One region of the Pseudoalteromonas sp. MQS005 genome, then DNA from elsewhere that is predicted to be linked to it. Evidence: riboswitches for the same ligand, from Rfam matches in the RefSeq annotation. Region 1 holds a riboswitch; the other holds the start of a gene.
The links. A riboswitch is a leader RNA that binds a small molecule or an ion and turns the genes downstream of it on or off. The one in region 1 is predicted to bind cobalamin.

Region 1 (10,992 bases):
GGTTCTGCCTAGGGGCGATTTACTCTTTGTTGCTCGGTTTTTACTTAGCCCACTAGGTTACAAACCTCGCGCCGCGATTAAACCACCCCTAGTTTGAACAAATTGTAATCCGCAAAAGTCAACAGACCCTAGATGCGCGGATTTAGTCCGCGCTTTTTTTTGCCAAAATTTTAGCAAGTAAGGCGTCATTATAAGGTGTTGCAATATGGTGCAGTTTTCCTTGCTCACTTATATAGCCACAAATCGCCATGATCTCTGTTTGTCTATTATGCATTACATCTTGATGCATCGAAGAGTAATTTTCGGCAGTTAAACTCATTACTTTGTAAGCCCGCTCTAGGGCATCTATAAGCTTAATATTGAGTTTTAGCGCGGTTGCAATGTGGCATGCCTCAGCTAATAAATTAATAATTGCACTACTGTATTGCGGTGCACGTAACTGACCATTTTTTATATTGTGGTGAGCGGTTAATGGATTTATTGCAATATTAACCAGTAGCTTTTCAAACCGTAGTTGTTCAATATTGTTACTGACAATTAACTGCGGAATAGTGTGTAATTGCGCACTAAGCTGTTGAATATTTTGAGTAGCTAGTTGATTACAGCCCCCTAATACACTTTGCCCGTTTCCGGTATGTTGCACAATATTAGGGTTTGACTTAAATCCAGCCATGCTGGTGGTTAAAAAGTACAACGACTGCTGCTTTGTTAGCTGTTCATTTAATTGTTCAACATTACCCATGCCATTATGACTCAGTATAATATGGGTATTATTGCCTAGATAAGGTTTTACTTGAGCATAGGCTTGTTGCACTGCAAACGCTTTTACCGTGAATAAAACAATATCAAATTCAGGAGTTTGAGATAACTGCTCTTGTGAGATAAAAGTGGCGTTAATTTTTTCAGACGCAGCGTTACTGTGGCTGTAAAAGCGAGTATTAACTGTGCCTTTTCGAGTAAGTATATATATAGCGTGATGCTTGGCTAAAAAATGGCTAAATAACAAGCCAATAGCGCCATCACCTACAACAAGTATGTTAGCCATAATGCTTCTTTTTACGCAGTGTTAACAGGGCTTTAGCTAAAAAGTAGCTCGCTGCACCAATAAAATCGGCAACAAAATCGGCCAGTGATGCTTGTCTGTAAGGAAGGCTATCTTGCATAATTTCTATTGCTGCACCGTAACCAGCGAGTAATAGTATTTGTGCATATAATGGGAGTTTAAACGCTTTATCCATAATAATGGCAAGTAAAAAGAAGATACCAAAATGCGCTACTTTATCAACATGCGGAAATAAGTTTGCCGCGCCCTTTACCTCTTTAGCAAATAAGAAGGTAAACGCAACAATACTAATTAAAAAAATTGCTTGGTAAACACGCCTTGTCACGAAAATTCCTAAAATCGTATAAAAAAGAAGCCTCAGTATATCAAACTAATTTAGTATCGCACCTGAACAAAATGCAGAAAAATGTAAAGATTTATCATTTTAACGTTATAATTGCGGCATAAAATTAAGATTAGATAGTTAGGAGAACGCTATGCCTTCATTTGATATTGTATCTGAAGTAGAAATGAACGAAGCAAAAAATGCGGTTGATAACGCCAACCGTGAACTAGAAACGCGATTTGATTTTAGAGGCGTTGATGCATCAATAGAGCTAAACGATAAAACAATTAAATTAAAAGCTGAAGCAGATGCTCAGGTAATGCAGTTATTTGATATTTTAGCGAGTAAAATCTCTAAACGTGGGATGGATGTTGCAAGCTTAGAGCTACAAGATATTTCTCGTGCGGGCAAAAATGTTTTTCGTAACGTTGCACTTAAACAGGGTATCGAAAAAGACATGGCTAAAAAAGTAGTAAAAGCCATCAAAGACTCTAAAGTAAAAGTACAAGCGGCCATTCAAGGTGAAGAAGTTCGCGTAACAGGTAAAAAGCGTGATGACTTACAAGCGGCTATGCAAGTTGTACGCACTGCTGATTTAGGTCAACCATTTCAGTTTAAAAACTTCCGCGATTAATTTATTGCTTCGAGCTCGGCACTATAGGCGCTTAGCTCAAAGCAACATGTATTTAGCCAAACACGTTATATTGTTTGGCTTTTTATTTTTGGATCTATGATAATTATCGAACTCCGAACTCCGAACTCCGAACTCCGAACTCCGAACTCCGAACTCCGAACTCCGAACTCCGAACCCCGTATCCTGAATCTTGAACCTTTGGATTTGTAGATGTTTAGACGTCCGTTGACTTTTTTTAGTAAACAGATAACAATAGCAGTCTATTTTCAAGGTGCTTACTAAACACTTCAATGGTTTGATTTTTTTAGTAGGATAATCGGGAAGTTGGTGCGTTTTCATTGATGAAGTCAATCCCAACACTGCCCCCGCAACGGTAAAGTTATGCTGTATTAAATTATGGTAACTGAGTCCGGAGACCGGCCTTGATTTAATCTTACTTACTAACATCTTTGCGGTGGGCAAAGATAGGGGACATGATGCTAAATAAAACCGCACTGGGTATGGCCATTTCGGCTGCACTCTCTTTTTCTGTATCTGCTGCAGAACAATCAATCGAAACAATAACAGTAACCGCTAATAAGTTTGAACAACCTATAAATGATGTATTAGCAAGTGTGGCAGTTATCGAGCGCGCTGATATTGAAAAAGCGAATTATCGAGACTTACCTGCAATATTAAATACTATTGCTGGGATAGATATTGTTCGTAATGGTGGGTTAGGTCAAAAAGCAGATATATTTGTTCGCGGGGCCAGTGCTAAATATACCTTAGTATTGGTTGATGGCGTAAGAGTGAGCGATGCAAGTTCAGGTAGTGTATCGCTGACGAATATTCCAGTTAACAGTATCGAGCGTGTTGAAATTATAAAAGGTGCCAGAGCGGCTATTTATGGCTCAGACGCGGTAGCCGGAGTAATTAATATTATCACCCGTAAAGCCTCAAATAACTCGCTTTCGGCTACTTTAGGCAGCCATAGCTACAGTAATTATCAGCTTGCTGGTGGGCTTGTAAAAGAGGCGCTTAGCTTTAATTATAATTTAGGCTACGAAGAGACGGATGGTTTTGATGTTACTGGCAAAGATCCAGCGGCTGAGTACACAAAAGATCATGATGATGATGGCTACAAAAATAAAAACATTGGCTTTAATTTAGCTTATGAGCTTGCTGAACTAGGCCAATTGAGCCTGCAATCTCAGTATAGTGAAGGCGAAGCACAATATGATAATGCACGGGGTAACGATGCCTACGACTTTGAAAATTACACCGCTAAGCTAGGCTGGAACAAAGCCTCTGATGTATATAGCCAAAGTACTTCGGTGAGCGTTTCGCAAGAAGAAAATACCCAAACAGGTACCGATGTGCAGCAAGTGTATAGCACAGAGCGTGTTGAGTTTGAATATCGAGGGCTTTATACCCTTACTCAAGAACTTGATATATCGGGTGGCTTTAATTATTTATCTGAGGATTTATCAAACTCGTCAGCAACGTCATCAGAAGAAAAACGCGATAATAAGGCGTTGTTTATAGGCGCGTTTTATAGCCATAACAAATGGTTAGCAAATGCGGTTGTTAGAACCGATGATTATGACTTCCATGGCCGTGCAAACACTTACAGTACAGGACTTGGTTACAAAGCAAATAACTATGTAACACTACGTTTAAATCACGGTACTGCATTTAGAGCTCCTTCGTTAATTAATGCGTTTGTGACTAACAGCCCGTACTATTTACCAAACAATAATATTAAACCTGAAGAAGCCTTAAATAATGAGCTTGGTATAACTTTAGAAACCCAATGGGGCCGTTATGATATTGCTATTTTCGATAACCGTATCAATAATTTGATTAGTAATAATTATGATGCAGACTCAGGTAAATATATTGCCACTAACATAGATAAAGTATCTATGCAGGGATTTGAGCTGTCGGCAGAGTTTTCAGCGCTAGGCTTTGAACACTCGGTTAATTTTAGCTTTTTAGACGCTACAGATGAAAAAACGAATACCGATTTACCACGTAGACCTTCTGAATCGTTTAATTATCAACTCGCTAAAACATGGGGTGATTTTGATGCCAGCTTGGATATGCAATATCGCTCATCGCGTCCTTCGATTGCGTATTATGACTCGGAGCTCGCTGCTTATACGGTATTTAATATAGCAGCCAATTACCAGTTGCTAGATAATTTGTCGTTAGCTGCTCGAATAGAGAATATTACTGATAAAGAATATTTTACTGCTGCGACGGGCTTTGCTGCCAGTGGTAAGCTATTAGGTTATAACAGCGCAGGAAGAACTTTCTTTGTAGGGGCAAATTATCAGTTTTAATCGCTAATATAGTGTTTATTAATATACAAAAGCCCGATTTAAATCGGGCTTTTTAATATATTACCCGTTTAAAAACTCGCTAAATTCGGTTTCAAACTTATGTAATTTGGGTGCAATTAAAATACTGCAATAGCCCTGCTCAGGATTTTCATTGTAATAGTCCTGATGGTAGTGCTCTGCGGGGTAAAAAGTGGTTGCTGGGCTCACCTCAGTCACTATAGGTTCGCTAACATGACTTTGCAGCTCTGCAATAACTGCCTGTGTTTGTACTTGTTGTTGCTCATTATGATAATACACAACGCTGCGGTATTGAGTGCCTATATCGTTACCTTGGCGATTTAGTTGTGTGGCATCGTGTAGGGTAAAAAACATCGCGAGTAAGGTTTCAAAGCTGATAACACTGGCATCAAATTCAACCTTAATTACCTCTGCATGGCCACTGTTGCCAGTGCAAATAGTTTTGTAGGTTGGGTTATCAGTATGTCCACCAGTATAACCAGAGCAAACACTGAGTACACCTTTTACACGCCTAAATGCTGCATCAATACACCAAAAACAGCCGCCGCCGAGTGTTGCTACTTGTGTGGTCGAACTCATAAGTACTTCCTCAATTGTTAGGGATATGTGCACTGAATAAAGCGCCGTAACAGCTAGTTACGACGCTCTGAGTGACTTAGATCTCTTTAAGCGGTTTTTCAGCGGCTTGCTTATCAAGTTTTTGTTGTAAAAACTCAGGTGATTGTGTATTTCGCGCTAGTGCGTAATAAGCGGCTGGCACCACAAACAGAGTTAGTATGGTTGCCACCGTTACGCCAGTAAATACCACCACACCAATTACCATTCTACTTTCCGAGCCTGGACCGGAAGCCAACACCAAAGGTACGGCACTCATAACCGTTGTTAGGGAAGTCATAATAATAGGGCGCAAACGCTGTGTAGCCGCTTGTAAAATAGCCTCACTAAATTCTACGCCTTTATCACGTAACTGGTTGGTAAATTCAACAATCAGTATACCGTTTTTAGCACTTAACCCAATGAGCATTACAATGCCTATTTGGCTGTATATATTAAGCGTTAACCCCATACTCCACAGCCCAAACATGGCACCCATTAAACCAAGTGGCACAGTTAACATAATAACAAATGGATGCATAAAACTTTCAAACTGAGCTGCCAGTACTAAAAAGGTCACGGTTAATGCCAGCACAAACACATAGGTCATGGCTGAGGCACCTTCATAAAACAATTGCGACTCACCTTTATAGTCAATGGCACCATCAATGTCGTTTTCCTCTGTGGCAACCTTGTTTAAAAAGTTTAGTGCTTGTTCTAGCGTGTAACCCTCAGCGAGGTTGGCACTTAAAGTAATTGCACGCATTCGGTTATAACGGTTTAAACGCGAGGCGGTGGCTTCTTCTTTTAAGCTAATAAGGCTATCAAGAGGAACAAGTTCTCCGCTACGTGATTTTAGGTAAATATTTGAAATATCAGTCGGGTTGGCAAAGTCTTGTTTTGTGCCCTTTAAAATTACATCGTATTCTTCACCGCGGTCAATAAAGGTGGTTACACGGCGTTGGCCAAGCATGGTTTCAAGTGTACGACCCACATCAGAGACTGATACGCCTAAATCAGCGGCTTTATTTTTATCAATACTGACTAAAAACTGAGGGAAGGTTTCTTTATAATCATGATCAATACGCACTAATCCAGGGTTTTTCTCAGCGCGTTTAATAATTCTATCTCGCCAATCGGCAAGTTGAGCATAATCATTACCTTGCAAAACAAATTCAATAGGGCGAGATGAACCACCTCCGCCAATACCACGGCGCATAATAGCAAATGCACGAACGTCGGTGACCTCTTGCATTTTGCCGCTTATTTCATCCATGACTTCCCATGTTGAGCGTTTGCGCTTATCCCAATCAGCCATACCAACAATAGCCACGCCGCCACTGCCACCCCAACCTGGGACTCGAACAAGCACTCGACTTAGTTCGCCAGATTCAGAATAAGGCATCAAGCGCTCTTCAATTTTTGCCATATTAGCTGCGTTATTTTCATAACTTGCCCCTTCAGGGCCATTCATAAGCACAAAGAAGGTGCCACGATCTTCTTTTGGCGTGAGCTCTGAGGGTATTTGTAAAAATAATGAATAACTAACAAACCCAGCCAAAACTAAGCTCAGCATTAAGCCCCATTTACGGGTCATGTTTGACGCTAAAGCGTTACGGTATCCATTTTCTAATTTAGTAAAAAAACGGTCCATAACTTGGCTAAACTTACTTTCTTTTTCAGAGGCCTTTAACACTTTTGAACACAGCGCCGGAGAGAGTGTCAACGCAGTGATACTAGAGAAAAACACGGCAGCACTTACTGCCATAGCAAACTCTGTAAATAGTGCGCCAATTCGTCCTTCCATAAACACTAATGGTACAAACACGGATATAAGCACTAAGGTGGTGGCTATAATTGCAAAGCCCACCTCACGTGCGCCGCGATAAGCTGCCAATAAAGGCGGTTCACCAAGTTCAATACGGCGGTGAATATTCTCTAGCATTACAATGGCATCATCGACCACTAAGCCTATTGCTAACACCAGTGCTAGTAGAGTTAATAAGTTAATTGAATAACCCATTACTAATAAAAACATGAAACTACTGACTAGGGCGACCGGTACGGTGACCGCGGGAATAAGAGTGGCGCGAATGTTACCTAAAAATATAAAGATAATAAGCACGACTAACCCCATAGAAATTGCTAAAGTTTTATAAACCTCATTAATTGACTCTTTAATAAATACCGAAGAATCATAACTGTCTTCTATGGTGGTGCCTTCAGGTAAATTACGTTTTATTTTTTCCAGTTCACTGCGGGCGTTATCAACCACAGTTAGGGTATTGGCTTTGGCTTGTTTAACAATACCCATACCAATCATATTACGGCCATTACCTCGGAATAAACTTTCATCATCGGCGGCTTCTAGTTTTACGTCAGCCACTTCGCCTAGACGCACTAAATAACCATCTTCACCTCGTTTAATAACTAGGTTTTGAAAATCACGTTGGTTTTTATAGCTGCGGGCAGTGCGAACGGTAAAATCACGATCAACTGATTCAATTTCACCGGCCGGAAGTTCTACATTTTCACTACGCAGTGTTTGCTCAATATCACTGGAGGTAATACCACGGGCGGCCATCGCTTGGCGGTTAAGCCATACTTTCATGGCATACTTTCGCTCCCCCCCAATGCGCACATTCGATACGCCATCAACAACGGCTAATCGATCTACAATAAAACGCTGTGCATAATCAGAAAGTTGCAATGAATCCATGGTTTCGCTGTTAAGTACAAACCACGCGATAGGGCTTTCGTCACTATTTGATTTTGATACTTCAGGAGGACGCACTTGTTCGGGTAGGCTATCAAGTGCACGCGCTACACGTTCACGCACATCGTTGGAGGCATCGTCTATGTCACGGCTAATATTAAACTCAATGGTAATGTTTGAGCGGCCATTACGACTCGATGAGTTAATACTTTTAATACCTTCAATGCCCGAAATACGATTTTCAATAACTTGCGTTATTTTTGTTTCAATAATTTCGGCAGATGCACCGGTATATTCAGTACTAATATTTACAATCGGTGTTTCAATATCTGGATACTCTCGCAAAGGCAACATGCTAAAAGCAACTAAGCCAAATGTGAGTAACAGTAAGTTAATAACAATCGCAAAAACGGGGCGTTTGACGCTAGTATCGGTAATTTTCACGTGTTACCCCTTAACGCTTACTTTACTACCTGAGCGAATTTTAATTATTCCCTCGGTAACAATTTGCTCGCCATTACTTAACCCTTTGTCTATCGCAACCCAGCCATTATTTCTACTTGCAACATGTACTTCTTTACGGTTTGCTATGCCATCTTCAATTTGAAAAACGTAATGCTTATCTTGCAGAGGAATAATGGCCTTTTCAGGCACCATCAGCGCTTGGTTACTGCTTAGCTCTAGTGCAGTTTTAAGCAACATACCTGGGCGAAGTAAACCTGATTTATTAGCAAAACTGGCTGTTACTTCTACACTGCGAGTGATTGAGTCGATACGTGAGCTTATATGGGTTACTTTACCGCTGAAGGTTTGATCAGGGTAAGCATCGTTTTGAGTGCGAACAATCATTCCGTTTTTCAATTGAGCTAAATACTTTTCAGGCACTTTAAAATCAACTTTTATAATACTAATGTCATCGAGGGTTGTGATCACAGTACTATTATTAATATACGCACCCACCGATATTTCGCGTTTCCCCAGTAACCCAGAAAAAGGCGCGGTGATGGCCATTTCATTGAGTTTGGTTTTAGCACTTTCAAGTTGTGCTTCGCTGGCATCAACGCGAGCGAGTTGTTCTTCAAGCAATGACTTGGCCGTCGCTTGCGAGCGAGAAAGCTCGGTCAGTCTGGCTAATTGACGTTTTTCTTCTTGTAAATTAATGCTAAGTTCTTTTACTGCAAATTGTTCTTGTTGGTTTTGCAGTTGTACTAATTTTTGTCCTTTGCTGACCAAGTCGCCATCTTCAAAGTAAATGCTAGTGACATAATCGTTTTGGGCGCTTTTAATGTAGATAGCCTGATTAGCACGAGCACTGCCAATGGCTTCAATCATAATTGCGTTTTCTTGCGATCTTACCGTGTGGGCAGAGACTTGCGTTGTCATTGCCGAGTAATTGGCTTGCTCGCCCTGTGATGCGGGAAAATACAAATAAACGCTAAAAATTATTAGTAACGAAATAATAAATGGAAATAAGGCTTTACCTGATTGTTTAGAGTGCATTGTTTTCATACCTGAAAATAGATTATAAGTATTGTACGAAATCAGGACAAAAAAAGGCGGTTATGTATCTCATTAATTTGTGCGTTAAGCGTAAAAATAACTGATACTTAGTCATTGCGCATATTTAACAGTAATAATGGGAGTTAATTGATGAGCTTTAAAACATCATGCAAACGCTGTTTAACGCTGAGAAAGTTAGCATTGTGGGCTATTATTATGTTTATATTTTATATGGCGTTTTTTCAGTATGGCTAATATAAATAAACAAATACTAAAATACCGAGCGCAAGGCGCTAAAAATGGAATTGAAATATTAGTGGTCGGCAGCATTGGCTTGATTATTATCATGCTGTTTAATTTATTACGCCCAGGCGAAATAAGTATTATCGAAATTTTTTTAGTAAGTTTATGTATTGCTGCAATTTTAATTGGCTTTTTTAAAACACAAGAACCTTTTTATAGTATTATTTTAACTGAGCAGCAATTAATATATCAGCATAAGTATGGACAATGGCATATACACCCAGAGAATTTGCACCATTGTGGTATACCTAAGGTTGATAATGGCATTGATTACCTTGAGCTTAATGCGATTGGTATTAAGTTAAATGATATAGATTCATTCTTGTCTGCTTTAGCTCCAAGAATTGCGGGTAAATTGTTGATAGAGCAGCGACATTTCTTTATGCAAGTTGTTCAAAAAAATTGCAAAAATGGGCATTGCCCATCAGAATGGTTAGTTGAAGATAATAAATATAGGTCAAAAAAAGGAATTGACTATAATGGGCTCATAGCGATGTTTGCTAATAGGGCTAAACATCTTCAGTTTTTAACAGGGTATGACTTACTGTTACCAGCGAGTGTAATAGAAAGTGATATTTGGGAATTTAGCGCAAATTTAAATAAATGGAAGCGCGATCCCTCTCAGTTTATAAAGTCGCAGTGTGAATAATAATATAAGCACTCACTGCGGGATTAGGAATAACTATGAGCCAAGACAGATCTTTTATTAAAAGTGGTCGAAACACCATAATACATAAAGACAGAAAACTAGATTTAGTGATTGTTAATGGTGAGACTCACCCTAAAATTAAAGTAACAGGTAATGGTCTTGAGCCATTTAAAGAAGAACTGCCAAAAAACCGCCGAGATGCAAAAGAGCGTTACCTCGACGTTGTTTATATTACTAGTGCTGATGTATTTAGCGAAGAAAAACAATTGTTGTTTATTCAATCCTTAGATGGCCGCGAATATAAAGTAGATTACAGTAAAGTTGGCACTAAATTATTTGTTCGTATTCATCAAGATAGCTATTTATAATTTATAATGGCATTTTTTTTGCTTAATAGTTTTATTAGATAATTTTAAGACAAAAAGGTGCTGAGTATGAGAGCAATTTCGTTAATACCACTTATGTCATGCTTGCTTTTGGCTGCATGCGGAGGGGGAGGCGGTGCTGATAACAGTGATATAAAAACATCAGTATTTGCAGGTAACGATCTTCAAGTTGTAGAAAAATCAGAGTTTACTATTTCTGCAAAAGGCTCTCCTGCAGATGGTACATTTACTTGGCAGCGTGTAAGTGGCCCTATTATAGATGTGTTTCCGCTTGAAGGTGCTGAACAAACCATTACTGCACCAGATGTAAAGTCTGACAGTGAACTGGTATTAAGAGTTAGCTATCAAACCTCAGATGGCAGTTTAGTGAATGACGACTTGAGTGTTTTCATTGCCTCTAATAATCAGCTTCCTCTTGCTGTTGTTACTCAAGTTGCTCCTGCAAACTTGCCCTCAGTTTATAAGGATACTGTAACC
Region 2 (10,992 bases), on a different contig from region 1:
AACAGCTAGAGTTGGCTTGTGATTATTTTGCAGTATTACTTGGTAAAGAAATTAGTGAAATTGTACCGGGTTATATTTCTACCGAAGTTGATGCACGTTTATCATTTGATACCCAAGCAACAATTAATAAAGCACACACGCTATTGAGCCTTTACGAAAAAGAAGGCGTAAGCAAAGACAAAATTTTAATTAAAATAGCGTCAACGTGGGAAGGTATTAAAGCGGCTGAGCAATTAGAAAAAGAAGGCACTAAGTGTAACCTTACTTTATTATTCAGCGATGCCCAAGCGCGTGCCTGTGCTGATGCAAACGTATTTTTAATCTCTCCATTTGTTGGCCGTATTTTAGATTGGCACGTGGCAAACGGTATGGAAAAACCAACCGATCCGCTTCAAGATCCGGGTGTGCAATCTGTACGTAGCATTTTTGAGTTTTACAAACGTCACGACTACAAAACCGTAGTTATGGGCGCAAGCTTTCGTAATACCGGTGAAATTATTGCCCTTACAGGATGCGATAAGCTAACAATTAGCCCTAATCTTTTAGAAGATTTGGGTAATTTAGAAGGTGCTGAAGAATACTTGCTAGCAAGTGATATTACTAAAGAGCCAAAACCTGAGCCACTTAGCGAAACACAGTTCCGTTGGTTACATAACCAAGATGCCATGGCGACTGAAAAACTCGCTGAAGGTATTCGCTCATTTGCAGATGCACAGGAACAATTAGAAGCACGCTTTAAAGCGATGTAACTAACCGCTGTTTTAAGAGTTTAAAAACGTCGCTTATTGCGGCGTTTTTTATACCTGCAATTTTATTTTAAATACTCGCCTTGTCCCCATTTAAGTGCTGTTCTCATTGATCTTCATCAAAATACCACCCGTTAGTAACAGTTTCGTCACATTTATATTCTATTTTATTAATAGCTGTGGTATAGATACTGCCGAGGTTCAAAAAGTGGTCAATAGGAGATAATCAATGGATAGCCTAAACGAAATAATAGAGATATTAGAAGGTTCTGATACATCGAAAAAAACCTCTCAAAAAAATAAAAAAAGAAAATGGCGCGAAATAGAAGCAATAAAAGATAAGCAACGTTTGCGCAAAGAACTACAGGAGCTTGACTATTTTGCAGATAGTGTTGCTATTGATGAGTTAGAGTTTTAACCAACATAAGCAACTAAAAAGGCTTTCATTAATGAAAGCCTTTTTTAATGCCTATTACCCTATACCTGCCAATTAATGGGCTGCGCCCCTTGCGCTATTAACAGTTCATTGGTTTTGGAAAAGTGCTGGCAACCAAAAAAGCCGCGATGCGCTGAAAGCGGCGAAGGATGAGGCCCTACCAATACATGATGGCGCTGGCGATCAATACTTTTACCTTTTTTTTGAGCATGTGCGCCCCATAAAATAAACACCACACCTTGGCAGTGCTCATTTATATGAGCAATCACGTTATCGGTAAATTGCTCCCAACCTAAGTGTTTATGGGAATGGGCTTGCCCTTGCTCTACGGTTAATACAGTATTGAGTAAAAATACACCTTGCTCTGCCCAGCCTTGTAAATAGCCGTGTTCTGGCGTGGTAAAGCCATTAATATCAGTTACTAACTCTTTATAAATGTTTTTAAGCGAAGGCGGGAGCTTTTTAACCTCAGGCAATACTGAAAAACACAAACCATGCGCTTGCCCTTCTCCATGGTAAGGGTCTTGACCTAATATAACCACTTTAATGTCGCTAAGTGGAGTTGCATCAAATGCGCTAAACACCTGTGATTTTGGCGGATATACAGCAGTGCCTTCGGCTCGTTTATTCGCAATATATTCAAGGGTTTGCTGCATATATGTTTGGCTAAGTTCATGGTTTAAAAAAGATGACCAGTTGCTCATAATTGACTCTTAATAAATTCTCTAGATATATCTACTTTGTCACACATCTGCGCTAATCCATCCAACATTCTGGGGGTAAACCGATGTAATAAATCAGCATTGACGCTAATAAATTGCTCATACTTTACCGCAGGGATTTCAGGCCATTGCTGCCAATTTACCGTAGGCATTACCCTTTTTGATTTTTCATCAGGAATAATAATAACTTGTGGCTTAGTAACTATCACGTTTTCGATGCTAATTTGTGGGTAATCTGTGTCGCTGTTTGCAAATACATTGGTTACTTGGCAAGTTTCGATTAACTGATTGATCCATGTATTTTTTGATACAGTCATCATAGGCTCAGGCCACAACTGATAAAACCCAGTAAGCGTGGTTTTATCTTTCTGTGTAACTTTAATTGCGTTGAGTTTGGCCGTAAATGTCTCGGCTACTTGTTTACTTTGCTCAATATGACCCGTTATTTGACCTAGTTTTAGTATTTCCGAGGCAACCCCTTCAATAGAACGTGGATCACTTAAATATAATTCAATTCCTAAACGCTTTATTTGTGCTAAATCTTCAGCCTGATTACCACTTTTCCACGCAATCACCATGTCAGGTTTTAGCATGAGTAACTTTTCAATAGAAATGCCATTGTAGCCACCAATACGCTCAATTTTAGTCGCCTCTTGCGGGTAATCTGCGTAATCCAGCGTGCCCACTATTAAATCACCCGCCCCAATAGCATATAAATTTTCAACTATGTGTGGTGCTAAAGCCACTATACGAAGCGGCTTGTCAGCTAGGGCTTGAGGTACATTAACAGCAAACAATAACAGCCCAAAAACAATACGCTTTAACATTAGTAATCAAAGCCTTTCAATGCTTTTACGCCCGACTCAAACGCATGTTTTACATTACGTACTTCACTTACCGTATCGGCAAGCTCTATTAAGGTGCGATGCGCAGCACGACCAGTAATAATTACCGATTGCATAGGCGGTCTATTATTTACAGCAACAACCACTTCTTCAAGGTCGATATAACCATAGGTCACCATATAGGTGAGTTCATCGAGTAATACCACATCGATACTGCTGTCGCTTAGCATCCGCTTTGACTCTTGCCATGTTGCTTGCGCTGCCGCGGTATCGGCCTCTTTATTTTGCGTATCCCACGTAAACCCGGTGTTCATAACAGCAAATTCAACCCCAGCACCTTGCAGTAAATTACGCTCACCACACTCCCATGTGCCTTTAATAAACTGACATACTGCAGCTTTTTTGCCGTGCCCAACACAGCGTGCAACCACACCAAAGCCAGAAGTCGATTTGCCTTTACCGTTACCAGTAATAACCTGAAAAATGCCTTTTTCTCGTTGCGCTGCGGCTACTCGCGCATCAACCTGTTCTTTTACTTTTTGTTGGCGCTGTTGGTGCTTGTCGTTAGTTGATTCAGTCATTGTTATGTCCTTGATAAATTTTAATAATTTGTTCAATATTTAAATGCGCTTTACACATATCAGCTAGGCGTTCTAATTGGCGTTCACGATGCTCATTTATACTAATCGCACTAATTGCACTTTCTGGTTTCACCCACTTTAACAGCTGCTCTGTGGCTGCAGGGCTATCAAACAAGCCATGTAAATAGGTACCAGCAATGGCATTATCGTCACTCACAAAACCATCGGTTTTAAAGTCATTGGGGTGTTTATTAAAGCGAATGAGTGGCTTGTAGAGCGCCTTTCCTTGACTAATACCTGCATGTATTTCGTAGCCATCACATGCAACCTGTTGCTCATTTAAATTAAGCACTGCGCTCACTCGGCTTAACACTTTTTGCTCACCCAATAGCGTATCAAAATCGCTAAGCGCTAAACCCGTCACTTGCCCCAACGATGACTCCACCCCATTTGGATCACTGATAGTGTTACCCAGCATTTGCATACCACCGCAAATACCCAATACTTTGCCACCATAACGTAGATGGCGCTTAATTTGCTGATCCCAGCCTTCATTTTTTAAAAACGCGAGATCGCTGAGTACATTTTTACTGCCAGGTACAATAATTAAATCAACAGCAGGAATTGCTTGTGTATGGCGCACGTAGGTTATATTTATATTCGGGTGTAATCGCAGAGCATCAAAATCGGTATGGTTACTAATATGTGGCACTAACAGTACAGCAATATTTATACTGGTATCGGTCACATTATTATCTATGGCGACAGCATCTTCTGCATCAAGTGCTAAATAGTGCAAGTAAGGTAATACCCCTAATACAGGTTTACCGGTGTACTCCTCGAGCCAATCTAGCCCACCTTGTAATAAACTAATATCACCACGAAAACGGTTAATCACAAAGCCTTTTACTCGTGCTTGCTCAGACTCGCTTAATAACGCCAAAGTCCCGACTAAGTGCGCAAATACTCCTCCTTTATCAATATCGGCAATAATAATAACAGGGCAATCCACTTGCTCGGCGTAACCCATATTTGCAATATCGTTTGCGCGTAAATTAATTTCGGCTGGGCTGCCAGCCCCTTCTACCAGTAATAAATCAAAGCGTTTAGCTAAACGCTTATGCGAGGTTAATACTGCATCCATAGCCACTTTTTTGTAGTCATGGTAAGCATCGGCTTCCATATTGCTGATAGCTCTACCATGAATAATAACTTGTGCGCCGGTATCACTATTGGGTTTGAGTAATATAGGGTTAAAGTCGATTTCAGGTTCAACTTTTGCGGCTATGGCTTGTAATGCTTGGGCTCTGCCAATTTCGCCACCATCGTGCGTTACGGCGCTATTAAGTGCCATATTTTGTGGTTTAAACGGTGCAACATTAACCCCTTGGTTAGCAAACACTCTGCAAAGTGCTGCCACTAAGGTGCTTTTACCCGCATCGGAGGTGGTACCTTGTACCATTAATGTTTTCATTATTTACCCACCAGCTGGCGCTTACGAAAATACAAGATACTTAAAAAGAATAGACTACCAATGGCCGCCGTGATCACCCCTATTGGCAGCTCTTGGTTAGCGAGTAATGAACGTGCCAGTACATCGACCCACACCATAAATATGCCCCCGACTAATCCGGTCATTAACAATCCAACACTACTGCCTTGAGAGATAAAAAAGCGCACTATGTGCGGCACCATTAAGCCAACAAAGCCAATTCCGCCACACATAGCAACCAATACGGCTGTGATCAATGAGCTTAAAATAAGCATTAAAATTCGAAAGCGATGCACCCGTACACCAAGCGTTGTTGCGCTTTCATCACCTAACAACATGGCATTAAGTTGGCGTCTAAAACCTAACATAATGACTGTACATGTAATGATGACCAAGGCAGGTAATAACAGTGACGGCCATTGCGCCCTAGCAAAACTTCCCAAAGTCCAAAATAAAATAGCCGCGACGGCCTGTGGATCGCTCCAATAAAGTAACAAACTGGTAAAGGCGCTAAATAAAAATGATAAGGCCACCCCAGCCAATAACATCGACTCAACTTGGGCGTTGCGTTGACTGCCAGCAATTAAAATTAATAACCCCATTGCTACTAAACTGCCAATTAAGGCTGCTGCTGATAGCGCAATGCCTGCGCCTATTCCAACAAAAGCCATTAATACTACGACTCCTAATGATGCTCCCGACGAAATACCAAACAAATAAGGGTCAGCCAATGGATTACGAGTAACTGTTTGTAATATCAATCCAGCAATCGCTAAACCGCTGCCGGCCAAAAAAGCCAGTAACGTACGTGGCATTCTTAATTCAATAATAATGCGGCTGGTAAATGAGGCCTCGCTTGAAAAAGTTAAGCTATGGTATACATCTGCGAGCGAGGTAGGGGCAGCACCAAAGCTCAATGCCACAAATAAACTAAATACAGCGCATAACAGTGCAATAATTAACGCCACACCATGGTTAGACATAATCGCCATGTTATTGGTATCCATAATAATAGGTAATATGGGGAATAGACTCGCCATTGGACGCCGTTTGAGGGTGAGTATTAACTTGCGCGCAAACACCAAAAACCTCATCAAGCATTTGCTCGGTGATCACCTTATTAGGCTTTCCCGCGCTAGCGATTTCTCCGTTTTTAATAACCACTAACTCATCGCACATGGCTGCCGCTAAATTTAAATCATGAAATGAAGCAAACACAGTAATGCCCAAAGATTTAGCCAGCTCCATTAATTGAATTTGATATTTAACATCAAGGTGGCTTGTGGGTTCATCCATAATGAGTAGCTGTGGTTGCTGCACAATCGCTCTGGCAATAAGCGCTCGTTGCTTTTCACCGCCAGATAGTGAGTCAAATGACTGATTGCTATGAGATTCAAGCCCAACACGACTAATAGCCTGCGCTATTTTTTGTTTATCTGCTTGAGTGGTCGAGCTAAATAGCGTTTTATGCGGGGTAAGCCCTAGAGCTACAACATCGAATAACGAGAGATTAAATTGCGACGGTGTTTCTTGTAGCACTACCGCAACTTGCTTGGCATAGTCTTCGCTTTTTAGCTGCCAAATATCGGTATCGTTAAATTTAATGTCGCCTGCTGATGGCTTATTAAATCGATATAAGCACCGCAGTAAACTCGACTTTCCTGCCCCATTAGGGCCAATTAAACCAATAAATTTACCACGCTCAATGCTCACATTAATGTGCTTAAGAATTAATGTATTGTCCACTCGCCAAGAAACGTTGTTAACGGTTAAAAGCGGTAAGTTTAAAGAGGTGTGAGTGTGCAAAAAATTATCCTAGGCAGGGAAACACCCACACTCAGTACTAATACGTACCAAAAAGAAAATGAGTTAACCCGCTCGTTATATGAAGTTTTAAGGCATTTGTATCTGACTTACAGTAAAACTGATCACAGTTACGGGAATAGTTGAGGAGTTACACCTCATTCCAAATGCTTGGCTATTATGCGCAGATAAGTAAATAATTTAAAGCAAAAAAAAACCGCACTCAACTGAGTGCGGTTAAAAGGGAGTGTTTTAACTAAGGTTTAGTTAAAACTTATATTCCATACCTAAACCTAGGTAATCTTGGTCAACATTGTTGTCCATATCAAAGCTTGAGTAAAAGCCAAATACTTTAAGGTTTTTGTTTAGCTTATGGTCAACACCTACCGATACCGCGCTTTTATCATCGCTGTCATCAAAATCCATTGTTTGGTATTGCACTTTGAAAGTGTTGCTACCCATAAGGTAAGCTGCATTCACTAAGTAACCGTCAGCCTCAGCGCTGCCATCTACTTTTTCTTGTGTTTGGTACATCGCGCCAAGTCTAAAATCTTCAATTTTACCTTGAACTGTTGCACGCACTACATCGTAACCATTTACTTCGCTATCAGCAGCAATGGCAGCATATACAACGCTCTTTTTAAGGCCTGCATCACCGTAAGTTAACGCCACTGAGTAGCCATTTTTGGCATCTACGTCGTCTTCTGCAATAAATGACGCTAATACTTTAAAACCTTCATATGAGTTTGAAGCATAAGATACTGAGTTACCTAGACGATTTTCACCTTTAAAGGTATTTTTTATATCACCTTCAAGATCGTTGAAAAGATCTAGTTTCCCCTGCGCTTGCTTAAGCGCGGTGTCGTTGCGGCCTATCACAACCTGACCAAATCCGCCTTTAAAGCCCACATATTGATTACGCGCTGAAATATTGTCGTCATCACCTTTAGAATCGGCATCAGACACATCAACCTGAAATTCAAACTTATAAACCGCTTCTAAACCGTCTGAAATTTTTTCAGACCCTTTAAGTCCGAAACGAGATGCATTACTTTTAATTTCAGTAAACGACCCTTCACCATCATCAGATGATTGAACGGTTACATTTGCTTTACCGTAAATGTCTACCTCTGCAAGTGCATTAAAAGATAAACCACTAAGTAGGGCTAAGCATAAGCTCGATTTTGCAAATTTCATGTTATTTCCTCGATAATCACAATAGACTAATTTTTAAAACAGCAGCAGTGTGTCACCACTAAATGACAAAAATATTACAAAGGACACATTTTTGTCTTTTTAAGTTAATAAAACTGCATTAAATCTGAAATCAAAATAACATGTAAAATAAACTGCCTACCGACTACTTACTTTGTTTCAATAAACTCGGTGTCATTTGCGACAACAAATTAACCAAGGTTTCTATCAACTCTTTCTGTTCGTTATCTCTATGATAGGCAACAAATACATCTCTTGAGGTATTTTCTACCCCTTTTACATGAAAAAGTTCGCCTTTTTCTAAATGATCTTTAACTAATACCTGTGGAATAAACGCACTACCGCCACATTGCAGTATTAAATCAAGCGCTATACGCCCTGTACTGGTTCTAAAATAAGGCGGTGTTTTACCGGTAAACTGACGCGCATGCCAAAGAGAAAACGTGGTTCCCCAATCAACATACACATATTGATTATCAAAAAAGTTATCACTGGTTGCCGTATCGTAACCACTCACCGGAATAATGGGCAGTTCACAAATACGTTCAACCACAAGTTCATCAACTTTAGGAGGATCAAACAAAATAGCTAAATCAAGGGTGCGCTCCAACAATAAGCGAGTGCTTTCTTGTTGCGCTTTCACTTCTGCCACCAGCGATACACCAGGCATCGCCGATACAATATTTGTAATACCAAACTGTAAAAATGCATCCCAAATATTAGGCGTACCTGCTAGACTAATTTGCTTATGCATATTATCTGCAAGTGCAACATCCACTTTGGCTCTTTGCATGCCGGTAATAATCATTTGCGCATGCGGTAACAAACGCTCACCAGGTGCAGTGAGTTGAATATTATTACGCTGACGAATAAATAAATTTACGCCTAAGCCCTGCTCTAATTGGCGAATTCTAAAACTCACCGCAGACTGCGTTATATATAGGTTTTCTGCCGCTTTACCAAAATGGCGAGTACGCACCACTTCAACAAATGTTTTTAATAAATCTATGTCCAATTTTTTATCCTCACGATAAAAATTTTTTGTTTAAAAAAATAGCGATTATGTCCCATACTCCAGCTAATAATTGGTATGAGGGTACAGCTATGAGCAATGATATTTCACTACTTCGTCAAGCATTCGTAAGTCAACGTCAATTTTATGATGACCAAAACTTTCCACGCGGATTTAGCCGCAGCGGACACTTTACCCTGTTAGAGGCAAGTATTTTAGAACAGCACGGTGTTGTTTTAAAAAGCCTGTATAACAAAACAGTTGAGCCACAAAACGAACATCAGCAACAATTTGTAAATGCTGTCAGTGGCATAATAGAGCCAAGTAACCCAATTGAGCGAGCATGGGTTAAATATTTAAAGTTAACAACCTGCAAAACAAAATTCCATACATTATTTGGACGCTCAAAAATTTCAGGGCCAACACCAATAAGCCAAGATTATTATTCTGAGGCAGACAATCTATAAGTCACTACAATAGTTGCTTTTTGGCGTTTTAGCAGTTACAACTTGTATAAGCAAACACTTTTGCAGAATTTAAACAAGGCTGTTACGTGACGCACAGAATACTTATTGTTGAAGACACTCCTACTATTGCGCGAGTGCAAAAGCATATCGCGCAAAAAGTCGGCTACGAGGTTGATATTGCTCAATCCTTGGCTGAGACTAAAGAGCTTATAAGTAAGCACCATTATTTTTGCGCAGTGGTCGACTTTATATTACCTGACGCGCCACAAGGTGAAGCGGTTCCATGCACCATTGCAGCAGATATTCCTACCATAGTGATGACAGGCAATATCGATAAGCATACCCGTGACACCGTTGAAAAATACCCCATTATTGATTACATCATCAAAGGCAATAAACAAGCCTACGAGTATTTAGAAAAGCAGCTTTACCGCCTGCCCCGTAATAAGCATGTAAAAGTATTGGTTGTTGATGACTCTGCGTCAACACGCCAATACATATGTAGTTTATTAACACGTCACAAATATCAAATATTACAAGCAGCCGATGGCCTAGAGGCGCTTAAAGAGCTTGAAAGCACCCCCGATATTTCTGTGATTATTACCGACAAAGAAATGCCTAATATGGGCGGTATTGAGCTGTGTAATGAAATTAGACGCATTTATAGTAATGACGAAAAAGCCATAATTGGCATTTCAGGCGCTACTTCGTCTAATTTATCCGCTTTATTTTTAAAAAATGGAGCAAATGACTATTTATACAAACCATTTAACAGTGAAGAATTTTACTGCCGGTTAAGCCAAAACGTCGATATGCTAGAGCATATCGAAACTATAAAACGACAAGCCAATACAGATTACTTAACTAAACTCCCTAATCGTCGTTACTTTTTTGAAGAGGCTAACAAGTCATTAAAGCAGTTTAAAAAAGCAAAAGCACCAGCCATGTTAGCTATGCTTGATATTGACCATTTTAAAGCTATTAATGATACCTATGGCCATGATGCCGGAGATGAAGTGCTTAAAGGGCTGGCTGTATGCTTTAATAAATATTTTGAAAACCAATTGGTTGCCCGTTTAGGCGGAGAAGAATTTGCGGTATTTTTTACTGAACTGACCGAGCAAGAAGCACTAAAACGACTAGAAAGCTTTCGATTATTTATTGAGCTTAATAGCCATGAGTTTAGCCAAGCACAAATCAAGCTTACGCTGTCGATAGGCTTCAGCCACAGTGAAACCTATCAAATTGACGAACTATTAAAACAAGCCGACTTAAAGCTCTACAAAGCCAAAGAGTCGGGGCGTAATAAAGTGGTTTAGTTTAACTAAACCACACCTGAGGCGACAATGGCTGCTTTTCTGCGTTTACGCGACTGATGGTATGAATCCCAACTAAAAATAGCCAGTGCACTCCAAATACACGCAAAGGTAATTACACGCTCAGCATCAAACACTTCACCATAAAACACCACTGCTAAAATAAACATTAAGCTAGGCCCTATGTACTGAAAAAACCCAAGCGTTGTGTATTGCAATCGCTTAGCCGCGCCGGTAAAACACAGCAATGGTAGCGTAGTCACTATACCTGCACTTACTAATAGCGCATTAGTTAGCCAATCATTCGCTGGTAAATTAGACGTTTCAGTCGGCACCATTAACCACCAATAGGTCAGT

Region 2: it holds a riboswitch for cobalamin, as region 1 does, so the genes downstream of both, A9479_RS11605 (ABC transporter ATP-binding protein) here and A9479_RS06335 (TonB-dependent receptor) in region 1, are expected to answer to the same signal.

Annotation. Positions count from the first base shown of each region.
Region 1 covers NZ_LYRQ01000012.1:56,544-67,535, forward strand. Annotated here, with positions in the region: gene A9479_RS06320 (ketopantoate reductase family protein) at 143-1,045, opposite strand; gene A9479_RS06325 (VanZ family protein) at 1,038-1,388, opposite strand; gene A9479_RS06330 (YajQ family cyclic di-GMP-binding protein) at 1,540-2,022, shown strand; cobalamin riboswitch at 2,297-2,462, shown strand; gene A9479_RS06335 (TonB-dependent receptor) at 2,499-4,349, shown strand; gene msrA (peptide-methionine (S)-S-oxide reductase MsrA) at 4,410-4,946, opposite strand; gene A9479_RS06345 (efflux RND transporter permease subunit) at 5,023-8,121, opposite strand; gene A9479_RS06350 (efflux RND transporter periplasmic adaptor subunit) at 8,125-9,177, opposite strand; gene A9479_RS06355 (DUF2982 domain-containing protein) at 9,425-10,129, shown strand; gene A9479_RS06360 (hypothetical protein) at 10,165-10,497, shown strand; gene A9479_RS06365 (DUF1566 domain-containing protein) at 10,564-10,992, shown strand, end outside.
Region 2 covers NZ_LYRQ01000030.1:14,478-25,469, forward strand. Annotated here, with positions in the region: gene tal (transaldolase) at 1-749, shown strand, start outside; gene A9479_RS11575 (DUF3545 family protein) at 976-1,164, shown strand; gene ung (uracil-DNA glycosylase) at 1,224-1,886, opposite strand; gene A9479_RS11585 (cobalamin-binding protein) at 1,883-2,731, opposite strand; gene cobO (cob(I)yrinic acid a,c-diamide adenosyltransferase) at 2,731-3,330, opposite strand; gene A9479_RS11595 (cobyric acid synthase) at 3,323-4,804, opposite strand; gene A9479_RS11600 (iron ABC transporter permease) at 4,804-5,814, opposite strand; gene A9479_RS11605 (ABC transporter ATP-binding protein) at 5,816-6,628, opposite strand; cobalamin riboswitch at 6,707-6,831, opposite strand; gene A9479_RS11610 (porin) at 6,893-7,822, opposite strand; gene A9479_RS11615 (LysR family transcriptional regulator) at 7,986-8,855, opposite strand; gene A9479_RS11620 (DUF413 domain-containing protein) at 8,945-9,319, shown strand; gene A9479_RS11625 (diguanylate cyclase) at 9,406-10,638, shown strand; gene rarD (EamA family transporter RarD) at 10,644-10,992, opposite strand, start outside.